Regions from separate parts of the Brevibacillus ginsengisoli genome, predicted to be linked through region 2. Evidence: predicted binding sites of a transcription regulator. Region 2 holds the regulator's gene; the other holds the start of a gene.
What was found. Region 2 encodes LexA, which represses DNA repair genes until DNA is damaged. Its sites were predicted from a motif close to CGAACATATGTTCG; they were not measured.

Region 1: a site for LexA is predicted at 2,856-2,869, ahead of ACQCN2_RS09120 (YolD-like family protein). Genes of this name have one in related genera too.

Annotation. Positions count from the first base shown of each region.
Region 1 covers NZ_JBNJQR010000003.1:393,816-410,212, reverse strand. The annotation lists gene ACQCN2_RS09135 (Ger(x)C family spore germination protein) at 1-335, shown strand, start outside; gene ACQCN2_RS09130 (hypothetical protein) at 387-680, opposite strand; gene ACQCN2_RS09125 (APC family permease) at 863-2,767, opposite strand; gene ACQCN2_RS09120 (YolD-like family protein) at 2,923-3,264, shown strand; gene ACQCN2_RS09115 (YhjD family protein) at 3,300-3,674, opposite strand; gene dinB (DNA polymerase IV) at 3,674-4,918, opposite strand; gene ACQCN2_RS09105 (hypothetical protein) at 5,137-6,708, shown strand; gene ACQCN2_RS09100 (type II secretion system protein) at 7,104-7,628, opposite strand; gene recG (ATP-dependent DNA helicase RecG) at 7,872-9,926, opposite strand; gene sdaAA (L-serine ammonia-lyase, iron-sulfur-dependent, subunit alpha) at 9,933-10,817, opposite strand; gene sdaAB (L-serine ammonia-lyase, iron-sulfur-dependent subunit beta) at 10,848-11,513, opposite strand; gene ACQCN2_RS09080 (DegV family protein) at 12,012-12,878, opposite strand; gene ACQCN2_RS09075 (DAK2 domain-containing protein) at 12,910-14,616, opposite strand; gene ACQCN2_RS09070 (Asp23/Gls24 family envelope stress response protein) at 14,629-14,994, opposite strand; gene rpmB (50S ribosomal protein L28) at 15,256-15,444, shown strand; gene spoVM (stage V sporulation protein SpoVM) at 15,599-15,682, opposite strand; gene ACQCN2_RS09055 (hypothetical protein) at 15,704-15,880, opposite strand; gene ACQCN2_RS09050 (thiamine diphosphokinase) at 16,050-16,397, opposite strand, start outside.
Region 2 covers NZ_JBNJQR010000006.1:187,627-204,023, reverse strand. The annotation lists gene ACQCN2_RS14290 (methyl-accepting chemotaxis protein) at 1-438, opposite strand, end outside; gene ACQCN2_RS14285 (amidohydrolase) at 479-2,113, opposite strand; gene ACQCN2_RS14280 (MATE family efflux transporter) at 2,424-3,080, opposite strand; gene ACQCN2_RS14275 (aldehyde dehydrogenase family protein) at 3,147-3,332, opposite strand; gene lexA (transcriptional repressor LexA) at 3,880-4,503, shown strand; gene ACQCN2_RS14265 (DinB family protein) at 4,597-5,106, opposite strand; gene ACQCN2_RS14260 (DUF456 domain-containing protein) at 5,138-5,626, opposite strand; gene glnA (type I glutamate--ammonia ligase) at 5,901-7,235, opposite strand; gene ACQCN2_RS14250 (MerR family transcriptional regulator) at 7,277-7,687, opposite strand; gene ACQCN2_RS14245 (TetR family transcriptional regulator) at 7,841-8,431, opposite strand; gene ACQCN2_RS14240 (methionine gamma-lyase family protein) at 8,471-9,748, opposite strand; gene hflX (GTPase HflX) at 9,799-11,097, opposite strand; gene ACQCN2_RS14230 (AAA family ATPase) at 11,168-12,121, opposite strand; gene hfq (RNA chaperone Hfq) at 12,270-12,506, opposite strand; gene miaA (tRNA (adenosine(37)-N6)-dimethylallyltransferase MiaA) at 12,538-13,494, opposite strand; gene ACQCN2_RS14215 (class I SAM-dependent methyltransferase) at 13,506-14,276, opposite strand; gene ACQCN2_RS14210 (Ig-like domain-containing protein) at 14,491-16,397, opposite strand, start outside.

The DNA of each region.
Region 1 (16,397 bases), on a different contig from region 2:
CTCCTAATGCCAGAGGCGGGCATAAGGTTAGCTATTTGTGTAAACTCCAAGGAGATATTATGGAAACAACCTATCACACAAATCTGAAGGATGAGGATCTCATTCCCATTTATCAAAAGCTAATTAAGGAGGAGCTGGATCGCCGAGCAAAAAGTCTACTGATAAAGCTGCAAAAGGAGTACAAAACGGACGTTCTTAAATTGGGCTCGATCATGCACGCCTACCATTATCAGGATTATTGGGTCAATCACCATTGGAATGAAGATTTTCCTAAAATGGAGGTTTCCGTCGTTTACGATGTTCGAATTCGCCGCTTAGGCATGGAAATGAGATAAAGATCCTTAGAAACAACAACGCTCTTTCCCTTGACGGAAAGAGCTCTTGGATTATTCTTGGTTCGCAGTCGTTTGTTTGGCTTCCGGTTGTTTTGCGAGAACATGGTGACCAATGGATAATCCTTGGTTCTCTAGTTCCCCAGCCGTCCTAACGTTAAATGTTTCGTTTTTGCCTGGTAGAGGCATTAATCCTCCCAATGGGCTCAGACACTTCCCGTTAGACTCTGTTTCAATTACCACGTACAACCCCTTGCTCTCTAGCTGTTCAATAAACTCGGTCCAGCGCTTGGCGGTCATAAACTCGGCGTGTTTCGTCAAGATAACGCCCATTTGTTGTGCTTGCATAAATGATCCCCTTTAATGATTCCAAATGTTATACCGTTCTACAATACAGCCAAAGCGATTTTCTTGCAAAAAGCATTTTCGTGCAAATTCACCTGAATTTTTGCCGTTTCTTCGTTTCTGTTCATTGCAAACAGCGCTATCGCTTTCTTATCCTTTCTTTCTTGCAATTTCACCTTCGCTTTTTACTTATGAAGATGATATGGAACTGTCGTAATGATGACATCTTTATTTTTTAACAGCCACGCTCGAAGCAACAGCGCACTTTGGTTATGCAAAAGGTTATGCCACCATTTACGGGGAATAAACTGCGGCAAAACAATATGAACATGGTTAGACCGACCTTCCTTCGCCTCTACCGCATGAATAAATCTGGAGAGCGGACCCAATAGGGAGCGGTATGGACTTTTTAACGTGACGAGTCTGCATGGAGTACCCCACTCCTCCCATTTTTTCTCCATCTTCTCAATGGATTCATCGTTATGTCCGATGTAGACAGCAATCACGTCGGTACCGAGACTCTTCGCAAATGACAGGGTATTGTTTACCACTCGATGGATTCCTGACACCAGTACAATGGTAATGACATGATGAGCAACGGGACGAATGATGGAGGGATCAATTCTTAGTTCAGCGGCAATCTGATCATAATGTTTGCGGACTGTCATTGAGAAAATAACAAACACCGGAAGGACAATTAACACAATCCATGCCCCATCCATAAATTTGGTTACCGCAAAAATAACGGCAACGACAGAAGTTACGATCGCTCCTATCATGTTCATGAAGAATTTCAGCTTCCACTTTGCTCCCTTAACCCGCTTCCAGCGCTTTAACAGCCCAATCTGAGCAACCGTAAAAGATACGAATACCCCAATAGCATACAGAGGAATCAAAGCGTTCGTCTGAGCATGGAACGCCGCAATCAATAAAGAAGCCAATCCGGCAAGGACAATAATACCGTTCGAATATCCCAGTCGATCTCCCCGATTTGTAAGCGATCGAGGAAGATACCCATCAAGAGCCACAATGGCTGATAGTTGAGAAAAACCCGTAAACGTGGAATTCGCCGCTAAAATCAGGACGATGAAGGTTAACCAAATCAGAATTTGATAGAAGATTCCGTGTCCATAGTACCCTTCAGCCAGTTGAGACAGCATGGTGTTACTCGGATTGACAGAAATCCCCTTGACATAGAGGTGATAAGCAAACCCCATTAACGTAATTCCGGTGATTGTCCCTAAGGCGATGTACGTTTTGATCGCACTTTTTTGTTGGGGTTCACGAAAAATGGGTACGGCATTCGAAATTGTCTCGATTCCTGTGAGAGCTGAACAAGCGGAGCTGAATGCTTTTAGGATCAATAAAGTTGTGAGCGACCCCGAAATCGTTCCAAGCGGAGGAGTTGTTGGTTGAACAAACCCATGCGTAAACTCATCCTTAAAACCCGTAGCGATCAACAGGATCATACACGCCATAAAAGCCAAGGTTGGCCATGCGAATACATTGGCCGATTCTGTTACCCCGCGTAAATTGACCACGACCAATAGGACGACACTTACTAACGCAAGCACTGTCTCATAAGGAGCCAATATGGGATAAGCTGAGGCAATCGCGTCAACAGCGGCTGATACGGATACTGCGACCGTTAGTATGTAATCCACGAGTAAGGAACTGGAAGCGATTAGGGATGGTAATGGGCTTCCAAAATTGTCTTTGGCAATAGCGTACGCTCCCCCTCCATTCGGGTAAGCGGTTACTCCCATAATATACGAAGTGATCAGGATCGCTAAAAGAACCAGCGTTGAAATCGTGATCGGAAGGATGATCCATTTGGCTGTTTCTCCAAGTCCAGCCAGTTCCGTCATCCCAGATTCCGGTCCGTATGCAACCGAAGAATATAGATCAGCTGACAAAATCGGGAGTGCTAGCATCCAAAATAGTTTGGTGTGTTGCGCTTCTAATTCTTTGGTTCGCATCGGACGACCAATCAGGACTCTTTTGACGTTGCCAAAATTCGTGATCGCAAACCAGATGGCAACAATCGTAAGAATCGTTAATGTAACTTCTAGCAATTGGATATGATGCATACTCTACACCTCTTATCTTCGTTAACACCTGTATTCTCCCCCTAATTCCCTCAGAGGTTGCATGTTCCCCTCCTGTTCGCATATAATACAAACGTATGTTCTTATTAATCAGGAACTGCCCTGTTGGAAGCCTAGGAACGAAGGGAGACATTCAAATGGCCTCAAAGAAAGACAATCTTTTTACCGCAAGTCGATTCGTACTGCCAGAGCACAGGGAAGCGATATTACAACTCCAAGAGGATCAAAAGCTAGTTGTGCAGCCAATCCTTGATGAACAAGAAATGGAATCGATTCACTTCCAAGTGATGGACTCGGCGCGTCACGACTACGCTGTGACCATCACGTGGTGGAGACATGTAAAAGAGCAACGAGGAATGACGTGCAGCTTCGAGGGGGTAGTGAAGTGGATTGACTCCCAAGCGCGTAGAATCAAACTGGAAAATGACGGTGAGATTGAGTGGATTCCAATAGATCATATAACGGGAGTAAGGTCGTAACCTCCTTTACATTCCAAAAGCTACCAAGACCAAATTTAGTCAAGGTAGCTTTTTTCGTTACTGGCTAAAATCCAAGTTCGTACACGTTGTTGGCATTCGGCTTTCAACAGTTCAATTGAGTAGAAGCTTTCACGCTGATAGCCATGGTCGTTCACCTTTACACAATACAGGTGGTTCTCTTTACGGCTCGTGAGCAGCTCGCACCCGTTCTGACGCAAACTCCTCTTCAAGCGCAGATGCTGTTTCTCGGCCCAACGCGATAAATTCTCCAATAAATGATGGTACGACAGCCTCAACGGCAATTGGTGAATCACGTTCAAATCAGCCATCGCCGCCTTAAACAGAATGCCAAACAAGATGCATTCACGCAATTGTTCTTGTACGGAGCCTGGTGAGTTGATTGTCTCCATTATTTATAGTGACCCCCAATCTTCTTGGCCCGTTGCTTGGCCTGACCGGAATCCAGTAAGGATACTGCGCGCACAATCGCATCGTTTCCGTATTTGACACGAATACCGTCCATGACATAGGCCAATGACCGCTGTTTGACTTTGTTGTCAAACAAACTAAGCTGGACGGCATCATCTGGCTCCAGCTGCCCAAGATGCACCCCCACACTGCGAACAGGACTACCCTCCCAGTGACGCTCGAACAATCGGCAAACCGCTTCGTATAAGGTCATGGCATCGTTGGTGGGTTCCGCAAGCTTCATCTGCCGCCAAAAACCTGTGGGGGTATCAAAATCAGCTCCCCTGCATCCAACCGAGGCGACATGCCCCATCAGATGCTTGCTTCGAGCCCGCCGACATACTTCTTCACATAACTCGAGCAGGACGACTTTGCAATCTTTTGCCGTATGGTAATCCCGTGGCAGCGTCATATGATGACCGATTCCCTTTTGCTGGTCATGGGTCTTGGGTGATACAGGCGAATTGTCGATTCCGTTCGCGGTAAGCCACAAGACTTCCCCATTCAGTCCCCAACGCTTGGTTAACACCGGCAACGAAAGGGTCGCCATCTGTTCAATTCGGTAAATCCCCATCCGGTGAAAATGGCGCTTCATCCGCGAGCCTACGCCAAGCAGCTTCTCAATTGGAAGCTTCCATAATGTATCGGCCAACTCTTCTTTACGAAGCCAAAAGATACCCGCTTCCTGTTTCTTGGCGAAGTTATCACAAGCCATTTTGGCTAACACCTTGTTCTCGCCAATCCCGACACGGCATACAACGCCTGTCTCCAGCCAGACTCTCTCCCGAATCTGCTCGGCAATCTGCCAAGGTTCCCCGAACAACGAGGTGCTCCCTGTTACATCGAGGAATTGTTCATCTATGGAATAGGGCTCCACCAAATCAGTGAATGCTTCAAAAATCTGCGTGATTTGCAGCGAAACACGAATGTACATCTCCATGCGCGGCTTGACCACGACGAGCTGTCTGCATTTTTGCTGCGCCTGCCAGAGCGCTTCCGCTGTGGTTACCCCATAGGCTTTGGCCAGCGGACATGCCGCCAATACCACTCCGCTGCGTCGCTCGGGATCCCCCGCTACCACGATCGGTTTGTCGCGAATGAACGGATTGGCCGCCTTCTCTACACTGGCGTAAAAGCTTTGCATATCGACAAGAAAGATCACCCGCTTGCCCTGATCACGTTGCAATTCAGCCACCCCTCTTTCGTCAATGTCCACTTAGACAACGTGTATTTTTTACAAAACAAGAACATCATTCGTTAAGCAGGAACATCTGTTCTTATTATACCAAACAAGTGTTCTTATTTATACCCCACAATGAATGGAATTTTTATACAAAAGTCGAAACGAACAAGAACCCCACATCGTATAAGGAGTAGTTGATTACGTAAGGGAGCTTGAGTAATATGGCCATACCTCTTTGGAAGCCAATCGCCATTCCGATTCTGTTGATTGGGTTAACCGGATGCAGTACGATCCTGGAACAATCGGTGGTTAAATCGCCAGAAACACCTGCGCAGATTGCTCCTGTCAATAAACAGATTCAAACACAAACGCAAACGGAGGTCTGCCTGGCAAAAGCACCTTCCGAAAAAACCACGAAGGCAGTCACGGAAGTCCCCTATGCGTACGACAAAATGACCGAGGCTGTCGTCATCCAGCTGGATGAAGAACCTAGACTCCACTCACCCATCAACACGACTGTGGGCCCTTATCCCCAAACCTACACCTTGTTCTTCCGTGAACCAATGGACCGTGCGTCAGTGGAGAGAAGCATTGAGACTAACACAGCAAAAAAAGACCAAACGAACGCACCTGTCGTCCATCCTAGCTTTACCTATCAATGGACGAGTGACAGACAGCTTCATCTCAAGGTAGAAGTACCTGCAAAAAGCATTCCTCGCACCTCAGACTACGGAATGTCGCAATACCTGATTACCCCCCAAGGCGCCCTAACGAAGAACAACAAACCATTAGCGGAAACACCTCAATTTACGGCGCTTATCGAACAACCAGAAGACCTATGGATGATCTCCTCAGATGGTCAGCAAGAGAAGCACGTAGGCGCATTGACGCAGCCGTACTTTATCGACACAGCAGCGGTTAATCTTGATCCCCGTTATTTCATGCTGAAGCGCTATACCCAATACTGCGAATGTGACGCCAATTATCCATATTTGTACGCCTTATATGATCTTCAAAACCGACAGACCATTTACTATCCGATGGAGTTAATGACGCGTTACTGGGGAGATGGTGAATTTATCGCGGATACACGGGGATTTTTTTACGCCAAACCTGACTCCAGTGTTACCGTGCCAGCTAGCCCGACAGCTGTACCGATTAAAATAAACGGATTCGTTCATGGAGGCAACTTCAGCAAGAACCGTACGCATCTCTTCCTGGCGGTCGGAACCAAGGAACAGACCAAGGATTACGATCTAATCGTGTACGAATTGGCAACAGGAAAGCAGAAACGATATCCTGCAGCGCTAAAAGGCGAGGTGGCATTCAGCGAGGTAACGACAGCAGAAATAGGAGTTTCCTTCTATGACAATGGCCAAACGGTCACAACCAGGATGCTAGTACCTAACAAGAACGAGGAGATTCGCTATCAGTACGATTGGCAAACTCGGCAGATTAGCCAATGGAAGCCGCCGATTCCCTCTGATGTCTGGTCAGGCTATACCGCATCTGACGATGGAAAGTATCAACTATACGCCAATGGAGGCTTGTATCAGGGAAGCCGGTTAATTTCGGGTGATAACCCTTATGAGATATGGCTTGGCAATACCCATCAGTTGGTAAGTAGTGTCCAATCATATTCAACCACCAAAGCGTTCCCTCAAGAAGGGCTGTACCTCTTTGATGCGGATACAGCGAAAATCAAGCGGATCTCCACAGCGACGAACAGAGTGATCGGGAGTAGCCCGGATGGCAAGTGGATTTACGTGGAAGGGAAACCGGGGGGGGAATGAGAAAAGACTTCGTCCCTTTTCGCTCTGTGGAAGTTCGCATAGATGATAAATAGTCCGCTCACTACCTCCGAAAGGGGGACCGCCAAACGCTTCGCGCCCCTTCGGGGTTGGGTGGCGGTTCGGATCCCTTTCTCCGTTCGTTCTCTGGGCTTCACTTCCAAGGAGGCTGCAAGCGGACGAAATCTTTTCTCAACGGGCTTGCGCAAATGGATAAGTATAATTACTTTACCAGTGTAAAGCAATTATACTTTCCGATATTAATATAAAAAACGGTTCGGAGCTTGCACGATCATTCTCATGCCGCTCCAAACCGTTTTTTCTGTGAAAAAAGTCTCGACGTTTTTCATAAAAATCAATGTGACCGCATGGCGGTCAATAAAACGGTCATAACCGTTTTATTGACTGACTTTCGCATCTCCGTCCAGCACATCTTCATAGCGCATTTTATCAAAGTAAAGAGTAGAGCCAGAAGCAAGAGTGATCCAGAGAGAAATATCGTGCTTGGCGCCCTCTTGCACATAGATCAGCGTCTTCTCCTGATCGTATTCCTCGCCAGTTTTCGGGTCTTTTACGGCTGCGAAGCTACCACTTGAGCGAAGGTCTTTCAAGGAGATCAGCATATAGGTATTAGCTTCTAAAGGCGTATCTTTTACCGTTTTAGAAGCCGAATCGAAATAGTGAACAGTGACTACCTCATGCGCATCAGATTTATAGCCATGTGTCAGCACATAGGTTTTGGCGGCCTCCGATATCTGAATGGCGTTGGCTCGTTGTTTTTCCGGGCTGTAGTCCTTGGATAACCATGTAGCAGCTGGAACCACAAGGGTAAGAATTACACCAATAATGGCAATGAATGAAATAATCTGGAAGGCTGAAAGGCCATCTTCCTTGTACGTTAACCTTTTCAACAAATTTGTCATGTCTTTCTTCCTTTCCCATTCTGTTCCTAGTCGATTCTCAGTGTACCACTAAATCTTCCAGAAGACTTGCTTCTCTGTACAAAAGATCACAAATCATCGGACAAGTTTGACGAAATGTTGAACACGGGCTTACGCAAATCGAAAGAAAGTGAACTCACTTTACCTGTGTAAAGCAAGTTCACTTTCCAAGAACAAAAAAGCGAACCTTGAATTATCTTCAAGTTTCGCTTTTTTCATTTTATCCTAATCAAACACCGTACCCTCAAGCACACCTTGTTCGCGCAAATACTCCCGTAGGCTCGTATAGCGCTCATCCTGCCAGAAGTTAGCGTCAGCGACCAGGCGAGCCGTTTCCTGACGGGCAACTTCAAGAGCTTTATAGTCACTGAGCAAATCGGCTACCTTGAACTCGGGCAAACCGCTCTGCTTGGTGCCGAAGAAATCACCCGGCCCACGCAATTCCAGGTCGCGTTGGGACAGCTCGAATCCGTCGTTGGTCTCGCACATGACACGCATCCGTTCCTTGCCTACTTCAGACTTGGGATCAGCAATCAACACACAATAAGACTGATCGGCACCTCGTCCTACCCGACCGCGCAGCTGGTGCAGCTGAGCTAATCCGAACCGTTCCGCATCATTGACGACCATGAAGGTAGCGTTGGGAACATTCACACCGACCTCAACCACTGTGGTGGAGACAAGAATTTGCGATTCATTGGCGGCGAAAGATTGCATCACTTCATCTTTTTCCTTGGCAGGCAGACGTCCATGCATCAAGCCCACCTTGTATTCATGGAAGTAGGTAGAGAGTTGAAAGTGGACGTCAATGGCGTTCTGTACATCCAGCTTGTCGGATTCCTCGATAAGCGGGCAGATCACGTAGGCTTGTCTTCCATTGATCAGCTCCCGGCGCAATTCTTCCAGCACGCGGTGGAACTGCTCATGCTTCACCCACTTGGTCTCAATTGGCTTGCGGCCGGCGGGCATCTCGTCAATCGTGGAGACGTCCATATCGCCGAACGCCGTAATCGCCAAGGTACGCGGGATCGGAGTCGCTGTCATGAAAAGAACGTCAGGAGTTAATCCTTTGTTGCGCAGAATACGACGCTGTTCCACTCCAAAACGGTGCTGCTCGTCTGTAATCACCAGACCCAGACGATGGAAGAAGACGTCTTCTTGAATCAAGGCGTGGGTCCCCACCACCACATCGATCAAGCCCATTTGCAGAGAAGCTAGAATCTCGCGTCGTTTTTTAGCGGTAAGCGACCCGGATAAAAGCGCAATCTGCAAGCCCATCGGCTCCAATAGCGACTTCAATGAATGCAAATGTTGTTCCGCAAGAATTTCTGTAGGAACCATCAAGGCTCCCTGATACCCAGCTTTGACGGCCGCATATAAGGCGATGGCGGCGACAACCGTCTTCCCTGAACCAACGTCCCCCTGCAACAAACGATTCATGGAGTAATCGGCTTGCATGTCATCCAAGATCTCTTTTACCACACGCTTCTGGGCGTTGGTAAGAGGAAAGGGCAACGAGCGGACGAACTGGCGAATCTCCTCCATTGGGATGGCGAGAGAGACTCCTTTTGTCTGTGAACGGTTTAATTGGCGAAGCGCCTGAATCTTCAACTGAAAGAAGAACAGCTCTTCAAACATAATGCGACGCCTTGCGAGCTTGCCCTCGTCCGCATCCACAGGAAAATGAATCGTGCGAATGGCTTCGGCGCGAGGCATCAATCGATACCGCTCGATCAACTCCGCTGGCAGAATCTCTGGAATCATCGAGCCATATTTAGTTAACGCCCGTTCAATCGATTTGCGTAAAAGCGGCAAGGTGACGTCCCCGCCCAACGGATAAACTGGAACTAAATCTGGTCTTGATTGCGAGCGTGAGGAGCCTAGCTCAGTCATTTCACTAACGGTTACTTGCAGCTTATGTTTGTCCCATTTTCCGGTGACAATAATTTCTTTGCCAGGACCGAGCTGCTTTTTTACAAAGGTTTGATTAAACCAGACCGCCGTGACGACTACACGATCAATGACCATGCGTACGGAAATCCGTGACTTTTTCTTGCCATAGAAGCGAACAGAGGGTTCACCGTATACTGTTCCAGCCAGTGTAACCCTCTCTCCATCTTTCACTTCAGTTAAATCGCGAATGCGATAATCTTCATAACGCGACGGAAAGTACTCGATTAAATCGACGATCGTTTGGATCCCAAGACCAGCTAAATCTTTCGCCCGCTCCTCTCCGATCCCCGGGAGATTCGTAATAGGCAATTGTAATTGATTATTCATGGCAAATTATTGATTCAGCGGTACCCCAAACACCTTGGCTTCAATTTGACGCCCCGTTTGTGTGGCCGCTAACCCTCCTTGTGCTGTTTCTTTGAGCGCGGTTGGCATGGTGCATCCAATCCGGTACATAGCCAAAATGACTTCGTCCGTCGGGATGACACTCTTAATTCCAGCAAGCGCCATATCAGCGGCGACTGTCGCAATGGCAGCCCCCATGGCGTTCCGTTTCACGCACGGCACTTCAACCAGCCCCGCCACCGGGTCACAGACAAGACCCAACATGTTTTTGAGCGCAATCGCTACGGCCTGTGCTGACTCTTCCGGAGTTCCACCCGCCATCTCAACAATTGCGGCTGCGGCCATAGATGTGGCGGACCCTACTTCCGCTTGGCATCCACCTGCCGCACCGGAGATGAACGCGTTATTGGCAATACAAAAACCAATTGCTCCAGCCGTAAACAGGTAATTGACCATTTGTTCACGCGTCGGTTTCAATTTATCTTTCATAGCGAACAGTGTACCTGGAACAATTCCGCAGGCTCCAGCCGTCGGGGTAGCAACAATCGTCCCCATGGCAGCGTTCACTTCATTCACGGCAATGGACATACTGACCGCGTTCAATAAGGTTGTTCCCGAGAGAAACGGTTTTTCTTTCATATACGTTTGCAGTTTCTTGGCATCCCCGCCAGTCAAACCGCTGTGTGAACGAATATCTTCTTCCAGTCCTCGCTTCACGGCCTTCTCCATGACATCGAGGTTTCGGTACATCTCGTTCATGATGTCTTCGCGACTGCGAGAGGAAACTTTCATCTCCGCTTCAATCATCACTTCGGAAATCTTCTTGCCTTGTGAGTTTGCTAACTCCACTAGCTCGGCAACGTTGCGAAACATGCTGACAGCTCCTTTATACGTAAATTCAGCTTAATTAGGTGAGAGAACGGACACGTCCAAAATGTGCGGCATCTGAGCGATCTCTTCAACAATCTTGTCCGAAATAATAGAATCCACCTCAATTACCATTAAGGCTTCACGACCTCGTTCACGGCGTGACAGCTCCATATGACCAATGTTCATCTGGTATTTCGTCAGGATATTGGAAACCCCTGCGATCATGCCATAACGATCCTCATGCAGGATCATAAGAGTTGGAGCTTCACCAGAAATCTTCAGCGGGAAGCCATTCGCCTCAATAATTTCGATCTTCCCTCCACCAATCGATACGCCGACCACTTCCACTGAACCGTTCTCGTCGGTTAGATGAATCCGAGACGTATTGGGATGATCTGTCGGTTCGTCGGAGGCTTCCAGCTTTACCTCTATGTTGAGATCCTTCGCAATCGCTAGTGAATCCTTCAAACGCAAATCAAATGTATCAAAGTCAAGAATTCCCGCTACGGTCGCTACATCAGACCCATGTCCTTTGTAGGTTTTCGCGAAAGATCCGTAAAACGTAATCACAGCCTTTTTCGGTTGGCGTCCAAAGAAACTTCTCGCCACCCGACCAATCCGAGCGGCCCCAGCGGTATGAGAGCTGGATGGCCCCACCATGACAGGACCGATAATATCAAACACACTTTTATATTTCACCTGTTACTCCTCCCTGAAATCTGGGTTGCATGTACGAAAAGACTTCGTCCCTCTATGCTCTGTTTAAGCTCGCTTGTAGCATTTGCTGTTCGCTCCGTTCACTACGGAAGGGAGTCGACAAGAAAATCACTTAGCTTCTCAGTCTGACGTTAAGAATGCCGACTCTTTTCCTTCCTTCGTTCTCTGTGCTAGGTTTCGCTTAAAATGAGGCATCAGTGACGAAGTCTTTTCGTAGCGGGCTTACGCGAATGAAAAAGTTTAACTACTTTACGATTGTAAAGCATTTAAACTTTCTTATTAACCACGGAATCCTGCTGATAGGATGTTTAATCATATTGTAGCTTACCCGAAATGAAAGTGCTATACGTTCTAACACCTAATCGAACGAGTGTAGCACACTAGGTTATACCTTTTAAATAAGGAAGAGCAGCAGCCATCATCTCAGAAGGCTTGCTGCTCTTTACTTGGTTACCTAATCATACCTGCTACGGTGATGCTTTATTCGTAACGCTCAGGCCTAACCATGATGCAGCCCAGTGTTCCCGGACCTACATGCGTGGAAATAACAGGCCCTAACTCTCCAATAAACGGTTCAACAACGGTAAATTCGCCCTTGATTCGTTCCATCAGGGCTTGAGCTTCTTCGGGAGCGTTGCCGTGAACAATCGCGACTTTTACCGGAGACTCACCCGCATATGCTTTCAGTTGTTCCAGCATGCGATTGATCGCTTTTTTCGTACCCCTCACCTTGTCAAACGGAACCACTTGTCCATCGGGTTCAAGCGTCAAAATCGGTTTGATATTTAGCAAGGACCCGATTAGCGCCTGGGCTTTGCCGATCCGTCCGCCCTTTTGCAAATACTCTAATGTATCGACAACGAAATAGACCTGAACATCCTTCACGAATTGTTCAACCAAGTCGAGAACTTGCTGTTTGGATTTGCCCTTTTGAGCCGCACGAGCCGCTTCAATTGCAGCTAGTCCATGCAAAAAGGAAGCCTTTTTCGAATCAATAATGGTTACATCGATGTCTTCTTCCAGCATCGTTTTGGCAATCACAGCGGATTGATACGTTCCGGAGAGCGCTGCTGAGAGCATGATGCAGATAATCTGGACGTCTTTTCCGTGCTTGTCAGCCATCCGTTTATAGGCTTCCAAGAATTCAAGGGGAGACGGCTGGGATGTACTCGGCATCACATCAGACGCGGCCAGCTTGCGGAAAAACTCTTCCGACTGAATCGTAACGCCGTCCAAATAAGTCTCTCCTCCAAAAATCACCTTCAAGGGGACCATCTCAATCCCGAGCGACTCTCGAGTGCTTTGATCGATATCCGCTGCGCTATCCGTTAAAATGACGATTGGCATGTCATATCCCCCCTTCCAAATAAAGGATGAACTATTCTACCGCAAAAATAAATGGATAGAGAGGCTGCTTCCCGTTGTATACTTCCACTTCTACATCGGGGTAGGACTCCTCCAGCATATTTTCCAATTGAGAGACTTGTTCCTCGGTGGCACCTTCGCCGTGAATGATGGTGACAAGTCCCGTCTCCTCATCAATCAGCTTATGCAACAGACCCTCGGCACTCTCCATCATATCCGGCAAAGAGACGACAATCGTCCCGTCCGCTATGCCAATGAAATCATCCTGCTTAATGTCGACCTCGCCCATCTGGGTATCACGAACCGCAAAGGTAACGAGCCCCGTTTTGACAGCGCTTGCAGCCTCTGTCATCGTTTGCAGATTTTTTTCGATCTCACTTGAACCATTGAAAGCTACTAAAGCAGCCATCCCTTGTGGAACGCTCTTGGTTGGGATGACAGCAACAGGGATCTCCGCCAATTCCGCCGCCTGCTTGGACGCCATGATAATATTGCTGTTGTTTGGCAAGATGATGACGTTCTCCGCGTTCAATTCTGTAATGGCCCGCATGAAATCTTCCGTGCTTGGATTCATGGTTTGGCCACCCTCAACCACGATGTGCACGCCCATGCTTTTAAACATGTCCGCTATTCCGCTTCCAGCTGCCACAGCAATCAGTCCGTACGGCAGTTTTTTCTCCTGAACCGCCGCAGCCGTCGAATGGGCCTGTGTCTTGCGCTCTTCTTCTTTTTGCAGGATGGTGCTGTGCTGCTCCCGCATATTCTCGATTTTCAAGCGGTGAAGACTCCCAAACTGTTGGGCATAGTTCAACACCTGACCTGGATTTTCAGCATGAATATGTACTTTTACAATCTCTTCGTCCGATACGACCAAGAGAGAATCTCCCATTTTATCAAGCTGATTGCGGAATATAGATTCGATAAATGGTTTCTTGTCCGGCTCCGTGCTGTGTTGTAGCCAAACCATGAATTCGGTGCAGTAGCCAAAGTGAATATCCTCTGTTTTCATGTGCACCTGGGCATTATGATGCTCGTCCACCAATTGATCCAGATCATAATCCTTGACTGACGCAACTGTCGCTTGTTGCATCGTCTCCATTGATTCCCCGCGCAGAGCTCTCATGAACCCTTCATAGATGAATACCAAACCTTGTCCGCCGGAGTCAACTACGCCCACTTCCTTTAATACAGGAAGTAGTTCAGGCGTGCGGTTTAAACTGATTTGGGCATATTCCAGAGTTTTCTCCATCAGGAGCGTAATGTCATCAATGGTGCGGGAGGCTTTGAGAGCCATCTCCGCAGCTTCGCGAGCTACCGTCAGAATCGTTCCTTCTACCGGCTTCATGACCGCCTGATATGCGGTATCCACTCCAAGCTTGAGCGCTTCGGCAAACTGACGAGCATTAATAGAGTCTTTCCCGGTCACGGATTTACTGAACCCACGGAACAATTGAGAAAGAATAACGCCAGAGTTGCCGCGGGCTCCCATGAGAAGACCCTTGGCCAAAGCAGCAGCTGATTCGCCAATCATTGGAGATTCCTTGCGAGACAACTCATCTACACCTGATGTAAACGTTAGATTCATATTGGTACCTGTGTCGCCATCCGGCACCGGAAAAACGTTCAAGGCGTCGACTACCTTCACATTCTTATGTAAATTGCTGGCTCCAAGGTAAACCATTTGGCTGAATAGCTCGCCATCGAGTCGCTTATGTATCACTCAGCTTCCTCCTTATAATTCCCGATCTGTACGAACCCCTTGGATAAAGATGTTAATCGCTGGTACATCGATTCCTACCATCTGTTCAAGCGTATAACGCACACGACGTTGAACATTTCCAGCCACCTCAGAGATCTTGGTTCCATAGCTGACAATGATATGCATATCGAGGCTTACCTCGCCATCAAGATTATGGACGACAACACCCTTACTCAAGTTGTCCAATTTTAGCATTTCAGCAATGCCGTCTTTAAAAGCTTTGCGCGAGGCCATGCCGACTAGACCGAAAACTTCCATTGCCGCGCCACCTGCGATCCGGGCGATTACTTCTTCGGATACATCTATTTTTCCCAACGGCGTATTCATTTCCACTGTCATGCAAGGACTCCTCCTTCGTAACGGCTTCTACCGTTATGATTTGGTACTACTTTCACCAATTCTACTTGAAATTAGAAGCGATGTGAAGGTTTTTCGCCTATATGTCACCACCAACAGTAGAAAATGCCAAGAATTTTGACTAACAATTGGCTGTCAAGTGTTGCAATTGACAGAACTTCATGCTACTATAGTTCAAGTGTCTGTACTGCTCTTTTAATGAGAGCATACTCGTTTCACTTGCTTCAAGGGAGGTGGAAATTCATGTCTCGCAAATGCTTTGTAACTGGTAAATCCGCTAAAGCTGGTAACGCACGCTCCCACTCCATGCGCGCATCTCGCCGTACTTGGGGTGTTAACGTACAAAAAGTGCGAATCCTTGTAGATGGTAAACCAAAACGCGTTTATGTTAGCACTAAGGCATTGAAATCCGGTCTTGTAACTCGCGTTTAGTTTTTCCTTATTTATAGGATGCGAAAAAAAGCACCATTTCAGGTGCTTTTTTTTATATAAAATAAGGAAAGTTTAATTACTTTACATTGGTAAAGTAATTAAACTTATCCATTCACGCGAGCCCTATAGGAAAAGACTTCGTCCAAGTCTTTTCCTACTTTTTCTTATTAAACGCCTCGATCAGTCCCCGGATCATTCCGCCGAGGAATTTTGGTAGCTTAATTGTATAAAAACGCATTTTGACCCCTCCTTACCGGAATTACTTCAATCTAAACAGAAACCAACCAGCCCCCATTAATCCAATTCCCAAGACGGCATACCACACCCACGGAGGTGCCGTGCCAAACAGAATGGAAACCCCTAAGACAGCAAGAATCACGCCCAGAATGCGTCTTAAGGCGTTTCCCTGTCGTGTGAAAAATAGCCGAAATCCCATTTTCAAGGCACCTCCCCTAGGGCGTAATCCGAACGCATTTAGTACATCTTATTCCATTCAGGGTCAAACATGTGTCTAGCATGCCTAGGAAAGTAAAAAATTTCAGATGGATTATGATTGCGTCTACCTGATATCTATATGCACCCAATGGGTTTTTGTGTACTATTTCTTAATCATTGGTACACATCACGTATAAGCTGCCTTGTCCAATCGTGATCGTTCCGGTCGGAGTCTGTAGTTCATTACTTACGCCGATCGCCATCCCCATCTTGATCGTCGCGTCGTGGAGCGGATAGCGAAACCCCTCCAGGTGAATTCCTGTTACCTCCAAGGTGAGCGGCAGAAGAGACATGAAGCGGTAGTCATCTAGTGCGATCTTCAAGCTTGGGAAGCGCTCGGACAACAGCATGACCCGGTTGCGCTTGCTCTCCAGCTGCATCCACACCCCGGCCTGATGAGCGGTATATAAAAGCTGCAGATTCGCAAGCGTATGATCCATTCGACTTCCCATCGCTCC
Region 2 (16,397 bases):
CCCATTAAATTTGGCTTCCTTTTTCATTCGTTCCGTCATATTCATCGGCACGGAGCTGGTAAAACCGTCGATTGCGTCTGTCTGTGAAAGAATGTTTCCATCAAGGTCAGAAGTGATAACAAAGTTAATTCCCGTTAGGTTTCCTTTTGCAATGTTGATATTCTCTTTAATCCAGTTGCTGTCTTTTTTAGAAACCGCGTTCCGAAAGTCACTCCAGTGGGAGTTCGGAGTAACGAGATCCAACAAGTCACTTCCGGTTTTCTCCAGCAGATGGTTAACAGAATGACTTGAACTGACAATCTGCTCGCCTCCGATGCTGAGCAGATCCTGTTCTAGCTTGGAGAACAGATAGAATCCGATCCCTGAAATCGGGAGAACTAGCAGAAGAGTAAGAATGACGATCACTTGGAAATTAAGTGAGATTCTTTTCCTTATCAAGGCGAATTCCCCCCAAAAATATGCAACATAAAAAGAGACTTTAGACTTCCGTTATTTTCTCTTGATTCAATTTGGCGGCTTGATACACCAACTCACCATTAATCATGGTCATCTCAACCGACAGATCAGCGATCGAAGTGAGGTCACTTCGCATAATGCTGCCATCTAATACGACCAAGTCGGCCAACTTTCCAACTTCAATGCTTCCTTTTATATCTTCTTCAAAGCTGGCGTAAGCGCCGTTCCACGTATAGGCTCGAATGGCCTCCATCACGCTGACTCTCTGATTTCCCCCGACTTCAGTCCCTTGTTTACTTTTACGGTTAACGGCTACATGGATACCAAAAAGTGGACGATAATCAGTTACAGGGCTATCCGAACCAGCAGCCGCTATGACTTCGTTATCAAAGAAATCACGCAGTGGATACATGTGGTTGACGCGATCTCCGTAGTTTTTGATGTATCCGTCACCGTACTCATAAAAGAATGGCGGATTAGGAATGGGAACTACGCCAAGCTTTTTCATTCTGGCAAGCAAGTCAGGTTCTGTAACCCCTGCGTGTTCAATACGATGACGGGCATTGGAAGAAGGATATTTCGTCATGGCTTCCTCGATACAATTCAGCACCATTTCGATAGCCCGATCTCCCTGAGCGTGAGCTGTTATTTGAAAGCCTTTTTGATGCGCCTCACCCAAAATGCGATTCACTTCTTCCTGCGTATAGTATAGGATTCCGTAATCCTCAGGGTTGCTGGTATACGGCTTTCTTGTGGCAATGGTTGGACCGCTGCTACTGCCGTCCGTAAACAGCTTGGCAGGCCCAATTTTGAACCGTTCATCTCCAACACCGGTTGTAATTCCAGCTGCCATCATGTTTTTGATAAACTCTTCCGGATTGTCCATCGCACACACCATCGCATAGATTCTCACCTTGACCAAACCGCTGCGCGCTGCTTGTTGCATCACTCTGAAACTGTCAGAATCATTGGTTCCGGCATCATGCACACTCGTAATGCCCGCTGATACATAGTCGGCAGACGCCATCGCCAAAGCGCGACGAAGATCCTCTTCAGAAAAAGGAAACGCTTTGGTCGCTTGAAAATGAGCGTTTTCAAACAAACGTCCTGTGGCCTCCCCCTGATCATCCCGTTCAATAATGCCTCCCTTGGGATTAGGTGTATCTTTGGTGATACCAAGCATCTCTAGCGCTTTGGAATTGACCGCTGAGATATGATTGCATGCGCGAACGACAATGATCGGATGTTCGGTTGAAATTTCGTCCAATTCGTCACGGGTAGGGTACCGTTGTTCGATTATTTTTGATTCATTGAACCCCCACGCTCTCACACACTTTCCTTTTGACAGCTCCAAGGCTTTGGCGCGCAAATCATTCAAGATATCTTGCAGAGATTGAATGTGGGGCTCTTTGCAGCTTACACCTAATTTGTCGATTCCATAAGCAAGAATATGCAAATGAGAGTCGATAAAACCAGGAAGCAGACTTCTTCCTTGAAGGTCAATAACGCTTGTTTTTTCTCCAATGAATTGCTTGATCTCTTCAGTTGAGCCAACTGCGACGATCCGGTTCTCTTTTACCGCTACCGCTTCTGCAATCCCATTTTGACAATCTACAGTAATAACCTCTCCATTAAGAAAAACGTAATCTGTGTGCATCGTAATCCTCCTTTAGTCGATTTATACATTTCTTTCCTAACTGATTAGTTTTCCGGACTTCTTAATCTTTTGAATTATCTGATCATAAAAATGGCAGCTACAACGAACGAAGGCAGATCAGCTAGCGGCGCCGCGTACCATACCCCATCCACCCCATAATAGTGAGGCAAAATATAGATGAGGGGCAGAAGGAATAAAAACGTTCTCCCAATCGCGATCAGAGTGATCTACCGTTTTTCTCGACCGCTTCAAAGTAACCTGAGATCAACAAGGTAATTGCGCCCAGCGGGAATGTGAAATTAAATATCCTTTATTGTCCAAACGCCAAGATCTTACAAATTTGGATCGCCACCCACGTTGCTTCTCTCACACGGCCGTATAATTTTGCGCCATAGTTATAACTAATAATCGGCTGAACTCCTGTGACAGCCCCTAATGCCATGAGCACAAGATAATTGATGATATATCCATTTTGGATCGTAAATGCAAAGACATGTAATTCTCCCCCATAGTCCGAAAGCAGAATATTATCGATCACAATCGCAATAAACATCGTAAGTTGTACGGAAAAGGAGGAGAAGCCTGTGGCGAGCTGGTCGTTCATCGACACTAACAAAGAAGCTAAGCATGACCGGCAATACAGCAAATGGGACAGCATCGCCGGTCGCTCCAAAAAAAGCATCAATGATTCGTTGTTTAATAATCCAAATATTGCGATAACTATTGATAAAATGGTGGTAAACCAAAGGGATTGTCCTACAATATTCCTCGCTTCTTCCGTTTTTCCTTCCCCTAGTCGGAGCGCAACTACCGCTCCAGCACCAGCCGCCATCAGGGTACCGACCGCGCGACTCAATACCATGATGGTATAGCCGATACCAACACCCGCTAATTCTGATGCCACTAGATTTCCTACGATCATCCCGTCAATAACCGACCGACCCGCAAAAGACAAATTGCCTAGAATAGCGACTATCGTGTAGCGTAAAAACAGCGTGCTAATTTTTTTGGTGCCGAACTCTCTTGTTGTCTTTTACTTGTATTGGGTTGGATTCGATATAATTCTGATACTCGAATACAGTATTCCCCATGCCCACCCCCTGAACCATTCGACAGGTTCCTTAATCATATTGGCTACTCCTGCCTGGATACCTGCCTGCTTGATAATCTCAAACAGTTTTACGGCTGTAACTGAAGTAACTTCGGATGGTTTGAACACAGGCTAGTATAACTAGTTCTTCCCCCTTTTTACATTATAGAAATACCTCTCGCTCAACAAACTTGACGATATCACTATAGAAAGCGCTTACATTTATTTTCCCCGAACAGAGATTCTAGAGCCATCTCCCTTGCATTCATTCGGTTTGGACTACTCCTCCTTTTGAGATGATATATGTGATGCAATACCCCACGATAACGCAATCGAGAATTCCGAGTTTTCAATTAATTAATCGAACAACCCATTCGTTTTATGTTAATGGGTTCATCGTATAAATTGGAGTTATCTTCTAGTCAATAGCCACTAAACTCAATTTTTATCAAAAAAGTGGAGTTACTCCAGATTTTATTTGTTGCTTTCCGGGGGATACCACTTGGCTATTGGAACATTTGCTAAATTTCACCGTAAGGTTAGACGAAGAAACCAGAAGTTTTAACGAACCCCGCTTCTTTTAATAGGAGATGTCCTAGAAAAACGAACTTATGTTTGTCGAACGCAAGATCCCATGGTATAATGTAGTAAAAGACTCGAGGATCGAGGTGTGGAAATGTCCAAGCTTTCCAATCGTCAACAAGCCATTATTGAATTCATTCGTAGAGAAGTAAAAGATAAAGGATATCCCCCATCTGTTCGAGAAATCGGAGAAGCTGTAGGACTAGCCTCTAGCTCTACTGTTCACGGTCATTTGGCGCGTCTGGAGAAAAAAGGGTTGATCCGCCGTGACCCGACCAAGCCACGGGCGATTGAGCTTCTGGGTGATTCCGACCGATTCCAGGAAGATTTCGACCTTAGTGTAGTTAGAGTTCCCGTTCTTGGTAAAGTAACAGCCGGTCAACCGATCACCGCCATCGAGCAGGTCGAAGAGTACTTCCCGCTCCCTGAAAATGTCGTGTCGTCCGATAACGTGTTCATGCTTCGCGTTTCCGGTAACAGTATGATTGAAGCTGGAATTCTGGACGGCGACTATGTCATTGTCCGTCAGCAAAGTGTTGCAAACAACGGCGATATCGTGGTAGCCATGACTGAGGAAGACGAAGCTACAGTAAAACGATTCTTTAAAGAAAAGACGCATTTTCGTTTACAGCCAGAAAACTCCTCTTTGGAACCAATCATTCTTCAATCCGTTTCCGTCCTTGGAAAGGTCATCGGAGTTTACCGTACCATTCATTAATTAAACTGGTTTGAACATTGTTTCAAAAGAACAGCTCCCCATTTAGCGAACACCGCTAGTCGGGGAGCTGTTTTGTTGAATATGAATTAAATTTTATAACCCTAGCTTTTGTTCCAATTCCCTCTTCTGACTCAGGTGATGGCGGAAATGCATATCAATAAGATCAAACCACTCCTTCGCGTTCAGCCAGCCGAAGCCATCATGTTTAACTTTATAGTTGGAGTTCACGCCTTCCACTTTTCCTTCCCATTCCAACATCTTCTGCTTTACTTGATCGAGTCCGTCGGAGAGGTCCTCTTTACTTTCCGAATTGCTGGGTGTGTTTTCAGGCAAGTCCGGCAACTTGATTTTAATCGGCGGAAATCCACCGTTCTTGTACAAATTCTCACCGGCCATCGTCTTGCCGAGCGTTTGCTCCCCACTTGCTGCTGCACATGCTTCCACGTTGTCAAGGTATTCCAGAGCCACAAGGATCACATGGCTGTACATTTGACCGAGCGACCAACCCCCTTGCTCGGATATATGCCTCAGTTGATCCAGCGAATAATTTTGCAAGTTGGTTTTGTACTCCTCAATCAACTTCAGATCGCTCAATTGAAACACCCCTTCAACGTGAATGATTAATCCATGCTTATTACCTTGCGATGAAGAACCAGATAATCATCAAAATTTGAATGAATACCTTAACTACCGCACTGCTTAATAACGCGAAAAGTGAACCAAATCCAACTTTGATCGCTTTCTCAATGGACTGCTTTTGGATGAACAGCTCAATCGCTATCACAAATAAAAATGGAAGCAGAATCATTCCGAGTGGAGGGTATACAAAGATCCCGAGGATAACCCCCGCAATAGCCCCTATCGAAGATAACCGAGACCCCCCTGAGCGCTTCACAAAATACATATTGGCCAGTATATCCGCAGCATAAGAAAGCGCACTTAAGATCCCCATCCCCCACCAGAAAGAAGGTGGAAGTCCCGGTGCCCCAGGTGCAACCAAAACAAACTGATATAAGAGAAACCCAATCCACATCAGTATTAAATCAGGCAATACCGGAAAAAAGATTCCAGCAAGGCTTAATCCGAATAACGTAATGATCATAATCCATAATAAGATCTCCATGGAAAACCTCCTCGTTCAAGAAACATTCAACTACCTGTTAGAGCATCCAATATTCTCTAATCATTACGTCATTCTACCCTAAAAGTTTCAAAAATCTCCATTGAGCAGGATTGAATCTAAAGAGTCGTATACATTAATCCGTTTCATTTGTACTGCTTGGGCTGCATTTTGGGTGTACAGTTCCTCCAGACCCACGAGCCGATGACAATTTATATTTAAAAAAACACCACAAAAAACCCTCACGCCAAGTGGCGTAAGGGTTTCAGCTTTTATCTTAATACGTATTCATGTATTGTTCACGTTCCCAGTTGTGTACGCGGGTGCGGAACATATCCCATTCGATTTCTTTTGCTTCGATGAAGTGGAGCAAAGCGTGCTCGCCCAAAGCTTCGCAGATTACTGGGTCAGCTTTCAAGCACTCGATTGCTTCTTTCAATGTGGATGGCAAGCTATCGATTCCGTTTTCTTCACGCTCTTGCTCATCCATCACATAAATGTTGCGATCGATTGCAGGAGGTGCTTGCAATTTGTTTTTGATACCGTCCAAACCAGCTTTCAGCATTACGGCCAAAGCGAGGTATGGGTTAGCTGCTGGGTCTGGGTTACGCACTTCGATACGAGTACCCATTCCACGGGATGCAGGGATACGGATCAATGGAGAACGGTTTTTCGCGGACCAAGCAACGTAGCAAGGTGCTTCGTAACCTGGAACCAAACGCTTGTAAGAGTTTACCAATGGATTGGTGATCGCAGCAAAACCACGTGCGTGAAGCAGGATACCCGCGAGGTATTGCTTAGCAGTTTCACTCAAGCCCAACACGTCGGACTCTTCGTAGAACGCGTTTTCTTTGCCGCGGAACAAGGATTGGTGAGCGTGCATACCGGAACCGTTTACGCCGAACAATGGTTTTGGCATGAAAGTAGCATGGAGACCGTGTTTACGAGCGATTGTTTTAACAACCAGCTTGAAAGTCAAGATTTGGTCTGCAGCATGGATTGCATTCGCATATTTGAAGTCGATTTCGTGTTGACCAGGTGCAACTTCATGGTGAGAAGCTTCAATTTCGAAGCCCATTTTTTCAAGGGTCAATACGATATCACGACGGCAGTTTTCACCCATATCAAGTGGAGCGAAGTCGAAGTAACCACCTTGGTCGTTCAGATCAAGAGTAGGTTCACCTTTTTCATCCAATTTGAAGAGGAAGAATTCTGGTTCTGGACCTACGTTGAAGTCAGTGAAGCCAAGCGCTTCAGCTTCTTTGATTACTTTTTTAAGAATTTGACGAGGGTCACCTTCGAATGGAGAACCGTCCGGCATGTAGATATCGCAGATCAAACGAGCTACTTTGCCTTCCTCAGTGCCCCAAGGGAATACTACCCAAGTGTCGAGGTCAGGATACAGATACATGTCAGATTCTTCGATACGCACAAAACCTTCGATGGAAGAACCGTCAAACATCATTTTATTGTCGAGCGCTTTTTCAAGCTGAGAGACTGGAATCTCTACATTCTTGATAACACCCATCAAGTCAGTAAATTGCAAACGGATGTACTTCACATTTTCTTCCTTCGACAGTCGAATAATGTCCTCTTTGGTGTAACGTCTCAAAACAATCTCCCCCTCATCCAATTCTCAGTATGATTTATAGTTTAGTGGAAGAAGCGTGATAGCTCTCCACGAATCAGTGCGGTCTCGCCTAAACGAGATGCACCGGGATTCATAATTTGTTGCTTCAATAGTTGACGAAGCTCTTTCTCGGACATTTCTTTGCGCTTCGCTTCAGATTTCTCAGTAATCTGTGTTTCCTCAACTTCTGCGCCTTTCATATCCATAACTTGTTTAATGCCTGCGATGTTTAGGCCTTTTTCAATCAATGACTTGATCTCTAATAAAGTATCTACATCATTAAAAGAAAATAGACGTTGCTTACCTTCCGTTCTTGCCGGATGAATCAAGTCGTTCTGCTCATAATAGCGAATTTGCCGAGCAGTTAATTCAGTAAGCTTCATCACAATGCCGATCGGGAAGAGAGCCATATTACGACGGATCTGATCACTCATCAGATGCTCCCCCTTTACTTACTTGTCTTATCAAGTATGTCGTGCACTTGATCTATTCCTATAATACGCTCTGTGAAGAAATATGTCAAACGTTATGTTAGGAAATGTTACATAGAAATCGTAATTTAACTCACATAGCCTGATACATTCAATTTATACTGGACACCCTAAGCCTCTCAAAACAAAAGAAACCGTGTCTTGTACGGCTTCTTCTTGACTTCGCATCTCACCAGAAAGAATGGGTTGGAAAAACGGATGACAGTTTGAAAACATAATGGTCTGCATCACAAAAACAAGCGTGTAATCCAGTGACCGAAAGGAAAACACGCCTTGTTCTCTCCCTTCCAACAGCTTGTCCCGAATAAACTGACAGAGCGGATAGGTATACATCCGTAGTTCACTCGTTCTCGGGCTTTGCAAGGTAACCTCATTTTGAAAAATAAGCGTTAACTCCGGTTCTCTGTCACGAAACATAATCGCCTCATGGATCAGCTTCTTCATCACTTCAACGGGACTCTCAATGGATTGAATTTGTTCAAGTAGCTGCTGGGTCCTAAAAAACGTATCGACTAGCGTATAAAATACCTTTTCTTTGCCCCCAAAATGGTACGAGACCAGGGCAACATTCACTCCCGCCGCTTCACAAATCTGACGTACGGTCGTTCCTTCATAGCCTTGTCTTGCGAAAAGCTTCTTGGCAGCTTGCAAAATTCGCATTTTTACTTCTGACTGTTCTATGTTCAATAGATGCCGCCTTCTTTCCTATACCCTCATAAGAGAAACTTACTTTGCCGGCAGCTCGAGCAAACCTTGGGTGAGCATATTATCCAACGCAGTAAGAATCCCCACTTTGACATGAGAATAGGTAAGTCCACCTTGAACAAAGCCAAGGTAAGGCGCGCGAATCGGACCATCAGCCGAAAACTCGATACTTGCTCCTTGGATAAAGGTACCGGCGGCCATAATAACTGGATCAGCGTAACCTGGCATTTCACTTGGCAAAGGTTTAACATGAGAATCGACTGGAGCCGCTTTTTGAATACCCTGACAAAACGCAATCAGGCGATCAGCAGAGCCGAACTCAATTGATTGTATTAAATCAGTTCGCGGTTCATGCCAAAGCGGATTGGTTCTAAATCCGAGTCTCTCCAGCATAGCCGAGGAAAATATGGCGCCTTTGAGCGCTTCTCCTACTACGTGAGGGGCCAAGAAGAACCCTTGAAACATCTCTAAAAGCGAATAAAGCGACGCTCCCCCTTCCGCTCCAATCCCAGGTGCAGCCATACGGTAAGAGGCTAAACGGACGTATTCTTCTTTTCCGACCACGTAGCCACCGGTTTTTACAAGACCACCACCCGGATTCTTGATCAGAGATCCCGCCATGATGTCTGCTCCGACGTGTAACGGTTCTTTTTCTTCCGTAAACTCACCGTAGCAGTTATCCACGAAAACAATCAGATTCGAATTGATTTCTTTTACAAAGCGAATCATTCCTTCTATCTTGGCGATAGTGAAAGAAGGTCGGTCAGCATAGCCTCGCGAACGCTGGATTCCGATTACTTTTGTCTTGGATGTTATGGCGTTCTGAACAGCCGCAAAGTCAATCTCGCCTTCAGCTGTCAGCGGAACCGTGTTGTATCCAATTCCATAATCCTTAAGAGAGCCCTGGGATTCTCCGCGCACTCCAACCACTTCTTCAAGCGTATCGTATGGTTTCCCAGTGATATAGAGCAATTCGTCACCAGGACGAAGCAAACCGAATAAACAGATGGCGATCGCATGCGTTCCAGAGATAATATGCGGACGAACCAGTGCCGCTTCCCCACCAAACACGTCAGCGTAGATGGATTCTAGTGTAGATCGTCCCATATCGTCATAGCCATAACCAGTGGAAGGAGCAAAATGAAACTCATTTACTTCATGTTTTTGAAAAGAACGGAGAACACGCAATTGGTTGTAATCCACCAATGATGCGATTTCTTTATGACGAGTGGCAACTTGTTGTTCTACGTCTTCAACGATTGGTTGAAGTTCTTTGCCATATGTAAAAAGGTTAAACATCTAGTATTACTTCCTTTCTTACCAAACAATGATAGTTGGGATAGATGATCTTACTCCCACGGTTCCAGTGTAACCTCTGGTTTATTCTCCAGAAACTCAAATACCTTGCCATAGATCGGATTGTCCTGATTTAAGCGGACTGTTATGCGATAAGCGGACGAGTCTTCGTCAAACTCCTGTTCCATCTCCACTCCAGCCCGATGAAGTAGCGAGAGAATATCACCCCGCTCAACGGGAACCTGCAGGACCATTTCATGAAAAGATTGAAGCGCAATCTGTTCAATCCGATTCAAAAGCCGTTGCAGGTCATCGTCATGAAGGGCGGACATGGCGATCGAGTCGGATTGGTTGGGGATGTAGGTGCCTGAATGAACCAAATCCACTTTGTTATAGACGATGAGTTGAGGGATTTCTTGCGCTTTCAGTTCTGCGAGCACCTTATCAACGACTTCCATATGAATTTCGAAGTCTGGATGGTGAACGTCCACCACATGCAAAATAAGATCGGCTTCCTTGACCCCTTCCAATGTAGAACGGAACGCCGCAACCAAACTCGTTGGCAAGTCTTGAATAAATCCAACCGTATCGGTGAGCAACACATCCTGACCACTTGGCAGATTCAACTGGCGTGTCGTTGGATCGAGCGTCGCAAACAATTTGTTTTCCTGCAACGTGCTGGAGTTGGTCAAGCGGTTCAGAAGTGTAGATTTGCCTGCATTGGTGTACCCGACAAGAGCAATCTCATACGCCTGATTCTTTTTCCGCCGTTCACGATGTAGGTTTCTAGTACGAACCACATCATCCAGCTGAGCCTTCAACTCGCTAATGCGTTTGCGAATATGACGACGGTCACTTTCCAGTTTTGTTTCACCCGGACCTCTTGTACCAATACCGCCTCCCAAACGCGACAGCTGTTTTCCTTGACCAGCTAGTCTAGGTAACAGATAGCTGTATTGGGCAAGCTCGACCTGAATTTTCCCTTCACGCGAATGTGCGCGTCCAGCAAAAATATCGAGGATCAACTGGGTACGGTCAATTACTTTACAATCAAATAACCCTTCCAGGTTTCGATTCTGGCTAGGAGATAATTCATCATTAAAGATCACGATATCTACGCCGAGGTCATTGGATCTGGCGGCAATCTCTTGAATCTTCCCGGTTCCCAAATACCATGCCGAATCCACCCGGTCACGATTCTGTGTCATGACATCCAGTACTTCCACGTCGGCCGTCCGGGCAAGCTCATGTAATTCTTCCATCGAGAGTCGAGCACGTTCTTCATCTCGATTATCAAGATTGCAGCCAACTAGTATCGCTGTTTCATGTGTTTTGATCAGATTATCTGTCATCTATATGGACATCCTTTCCTTGCAGCCCTTTAAACCCTTATTCTATCACAGATACAAACCGATTGTTACTCTAGGTAAACACGATATCTTCAGCGCGCAGGGTTAGTAGATCTTCTTTTGTTAGTTGCGCAGATTTCAACAATCTTACCGCCTGCAATCGTGCGGACTGCTCGATGACATTGCGAATATAACGAGCGTTACTAAAGTTCTCGAGAAACGGATTCTGAAGGCAATGGTTTAAATGCATCCGTAGTTTCTCTTTGGCAGCATGTGACAATTCATACTGCTTCGTGGAAGCCATATGTTCGGCAATATTCATTAATTCCTCTACCGAATAGTCCACAAAAGAGATTTGAATCGGAAATCGCGAAGGCAAACCCGGGTTTAATTGCAAAAACGCTTCCATTTCTTCTGTATACCCAGCCAAAATGCAAATAAACTCGTTCTTGGCGTCTTCCATTGCTTTGGTTAAGCAGTCAATCGCCTCTTTGCCAAAATCTTTTTCTCCGCCTCTCGCAAGCGAATAGGCTTCATCGATAAACAAGACGCCTCCCATCGCTCGCTTGATCAACTCCCGTGTCTTCTGAGCTGTGTGTCCAATAAATTCACCCACGAGATCGGCTCGTTCCACTTCAATCAGATGCCCTTTGCTTACTATTCCCATTTCCTTGAATATACGTCCAACAATACGGGCTACAGTGGTTTTTCCAGTTCCCGGATTCCCTTTAAACACCATATGGTACACTTGCTGTTCAATTTTCATGCCGTGCTTGGCCCTTTCCTGATTGACACGGAGGAGGGCGTAGATTTCATACATCAGCTTCTTCGCTTCCGCAAGGCCGATCATCGTTTCTAATTCGTCAAAGACCTGAACGAGGTTGACAGATGCGGTTGTTCGAACTCTTTCGGCCAGGGTCTCTGGTGTTTTTTGTTTTTCTGTATGATGAAACACCACTTGTATTCGGTTAGGAAGATTGGTGGTACCAACCACTCTCTCACCCGAACCATTCGCTGGTTGCTTCACAAGCGTTCACCTTCCTTCGCCCCATACCTCAGTATACTCCCCTATCCCAAAAACCTGCCCGTTTCTTTCCAGGAGGTTAAAATAAAAAAGGTGAACCACCGGCTGGTTCACCTTCTTGTTTTTCCAATCATCTTAGCAATATCAACGGTTATTGGTTGGTTTCTTGCGTCATGAGCGATACTGGGCGTTGCGGTGTAAATGTGGAGATTGCGTGTTTGTAAACGAGCTGTTGTTTTCCTTCACTATCAATCACAATAGTGAAATTATCGAACGCTTTAATATAGCCTCTTAGTTGAAAGCCATTCACCAAATAGATGGTGACCGCGATGTTTTCTTTGCGTAGATGATTCAGGAACGTATCTTGGATGTTGATGGATTGCTTCATTCGAAAATACCCCCTAAAAGGACTTGTAAGTTTATATATTCGGCATTTGGTGAAACTTTCCTGCCATAGATAGGCGAATTGTTTCCATTACCTTGTCGGTTTCACCAGGGTTGGTCAAATCAAACCATTGAATTTCGGGAACACGACGAAACCAGGACAACTGACGTTTGGCAAAATGTCTGGTACGTTTTTTTATTTCATGGATGGCATGATCCAAAGAAATTTCACCATACAAATAGGGGACTACTTCTTTGTAGCCAAGACCCTGCATGGATTGAAGGGATGGATCGAAACCTGCATCCAGCAAGTTACGCACTTCTTCAATCAGTCCCTCTTCAATCATGAGATCAACGCGTTGGTTAATTCGCTCGTACAGCTTGGCACGATCCATGGTGAGTCCGATCATGACAATGTCATACGGTGAATATTCGGCTCGGTGCTGGTAATCAGCCATCGTTTGACCTGTTTGCTGATAAATTTCAATTGCGCGAATCACTCGCTTCACATCATTGGGATGGAGTCGATCCGCCGTAATTGGATCGATCGCGCGAAGACGTTCGTGCAAAACCTCTGGACCTTCTGTATCGGCCATCCGCTGAAGCTGGTCGCGAAGCTCTGAATCCTGCTCTGCTTGAGAAAACTGATAGCTGTGTGTGACTGATTGTATGTATAGCCCAGTCCCTCCTACCATAAAAGGAAGACACTGACGCTGATTCATCTCCGTTATAAGTCTCTTGGCCATCTCTTGAAAACTAGCAACAGAGTAATCTTGATCCGGATTAATGATGTCAATCAGATGATGGGGAACAACTGCTTGTTCTTTTGGGGAGGCTTTAGCCGTTCCGATATCCATATACCGATACACTTGCATGGAGTCTCCGGAAATGATTTCGCCGTGGAAGGCTTGTGCCAGATCCAGACTCAATGAAGTTTTCCCAACCGCGGTTGGTCCCACAATAACGACCAGTTTTTCTTTGTGCTCCGCCAAGTCACTCCCTCCTAAACTTCTCTATAACTGTATACGACGTGATGCTCTCGATTACGATACGGAAGAAAGTCATATCGTTCAAAAAGTTTGCCTGCCTTGCCTTCCTTCAACACCACACGTTTTCTCGCAACCCGAAGCGCTTGCTGAATCGCTTGTTCCAACAGAGGTGCGTGATTGGCAAACTCTCGCAAACCCGAAATACCCGTAGACTCTCCCACCGCATGTTCGAACATCGGATCAAAGTATACAACATCGAATGAGCGATCAGGTAAAGCGCTCAGATAGTCCAAGTGATCACTTGCGACAACCTGAATACGCCCCATTGCCTGTTGCAATGATTCGGCACTTTCCCAATGCGTCAATCCGTCTGCCACAAGAAGGGCTATGATTCTCTCAGATTCCAAGCCAACCACTTGACCAGTTGGGCCTACAGCATAAGCAAAGACAATCGCATCGGCGCCCAATCCGAGAGTTGCATCCAACACTGAATCTCCCGGTTGTATTTGACAAGCAGAAAGCATAGTATCAGTATCGCCCCGCTCCAGCCGCTTTATACGAAAAGCTGCGGTATTTGGGTGAAAAAAGAACGACTGACCTTGTGGTTGTTCGATCCTTGCGCCCTTGGACGATACGACTAGAATTTTCTCTACTTGATACTTGCGTCGAAGTGCAGCCAGAGAAGCGTCTTTACGCTCAACTATCGGCAAGCCAAACTGCTCGGCAAGCCGCTTCGCGTGCTCTAGCGTGCTTACGCTGGGATCAAGGCCTGTTGTAATGATCAATCTGCATCACTCGTTTCATCTACCGCTTCTTCTACCACGATTGTCGTACGGTCGGCTATATAACTTTACCAACATATTACCATTGATTCAATAGGTTAATAAAGTCCGGGGTTGGGTCTACTGTAAATTTGGTCATAGAAAAACTGCACCTCCAATTGTTAGGTGTGTCTAACAATTGGTGTGCAGTTCAATGAGATGCAAGCCTTTTCCTTGTTTATTCCGCAACCGTAACCGTGATTGTCACTGTTTTCCCTTGGTACGTCGCATTGATTTTCACTGTTCCTTTGGCTACTCCACTAATTACACCATGTTCCACGGTAGCAACCGCCTCGTCTTCACTCGACCAATCTGCTTGCTCGGTTACGATTTTTTTCGAGTTATTCTCATAATAAGCGGTTAGCTTGACAGCTTGTTTTTTTCCTGCAGCTATCGTCACCTTCCGTTTGCTTGTGAGAAGGCGCTTGACCTGGTCTGCCTCGCCTACTTTTACGGACATTTCGGACGTCTTGCCACCATATATGGCTTTGATGACAGCCGTACCTGGGGCAATGGCTTTCACCTTGCCAGTTGGATCAACAGATGCCAAATCTGGGTCACTGGTAGACCACTTCGCTCGTTTGGTTACATCCACAGTTTTCTTGTTGGATAGCGTTGCAGTCAGTTGAAGCTGTTCCTCTTGACCCACTCCTAGTTGCAGGTTGGTCGGCTTTAGCTCCAATTTAGTTACATCCAGCATCGAAATCACCACGGAGATTTCTACTTTCTTACCTTGGTAGGTAACGGTAATCGTCGCCTCACCTTCTTTTCTCCCCGCTTTAATTACGCCTTTCGTTACAGTCGCGATTGTCTTCGAACTGGAACGATACTTCACTTCTTTATTCTTGGTGATGTCTTCTTTGGTGCCATTAGAATAGACGGCATACAGAGTAACGGGAGACGATTGGTTCGGTTTTAGAAGAATCGTATCTTCTGACGCCTCAAATCCGACCAACTTATTCTCTTCAACAACATTCACCTTGCACGTCGCTGTCTTGGCTTGGTCTACAGTCGTAACTGTAATCGTTGCGGTACCTGGAGCAAGTGGTGTGACAACCCCATCACTACTAACCTTCGCCACTTGCGGATTACTGCTACTCCATGTCACGCTTTGATTGGTAGCGTAAGATGGTTTGATCGATGCATGCATGACTGAGGTTTCGCCGCCAGCGGTTAAGCTGAGTTCCGTCGGATTCAGGCTCACGTCTGTAACCGGATAATAAGACGGAGAAGGAGAAGGAAGAGAAGGTTGTGCTCTTGTCACGTCAATGGTGTAAGTCTTCACAGTGTTGTCTTGCGCGGTCACAACTATGTAAATGGCATTGCTACCAACCTTCAAGGGGATCGCTCCGCTTGGTTGACCGCTTCCTACCAGATTTCCGTTTACCGTCATCGTGGCGTTGACATTAGCTACACTTGCGGATACCGTCAGACTGGATACGTTATTGGGCACAGAGGATACGTAGGAAGTTCTCCCAGATGAAAAACCGGGACTTAGTGTACCACTCGACAGCGCCAGTCCGTTCAAGGTCGCATCACTGGACACGATGGGCATTGCACTCGCTTCATTGGAGGCAACGCTGTCTCCTCCCGTATTGCTTGCCACTACTACAAAATAATACTTCGTCCCGTTGGTTAGTCCTGTCGCTGTGTACGTCGTCTCGCTTGTAACAGTTGCCACTGGCGTCGCATCATAACTTCCGCTCGACGTCCCTCTGTATACTTTGTAACTTGTTGCCCCAGTTACAGAAGACCAGCTTAACGCCACTTGGGAATCTTTTGTTGTTGCTGTCAGATCTATGGGAGCATTCGGAACAGTCCAAACATCGATTGCGCTGCTCTGCGCCGATTCAATCGTTTCATTGAGTGCTTTCACCGTAAACGTATATACGGTGCCTGGTGTCAGGCCATTCACTGTGTGGGTAGGGCTAGATACGGTCGCGATCGCCTTTTTGCCCCCATTCTCGTAGATGTTATAGCCCGTTGCTCCAGAAACTGCATTCCACGTAAGCGTAGTTGTTGTCGTCGTCGTGTTGCCGGCTTGCAGATTGTCCAGTACATCGGGAACAGGAAGCACAAATTGCC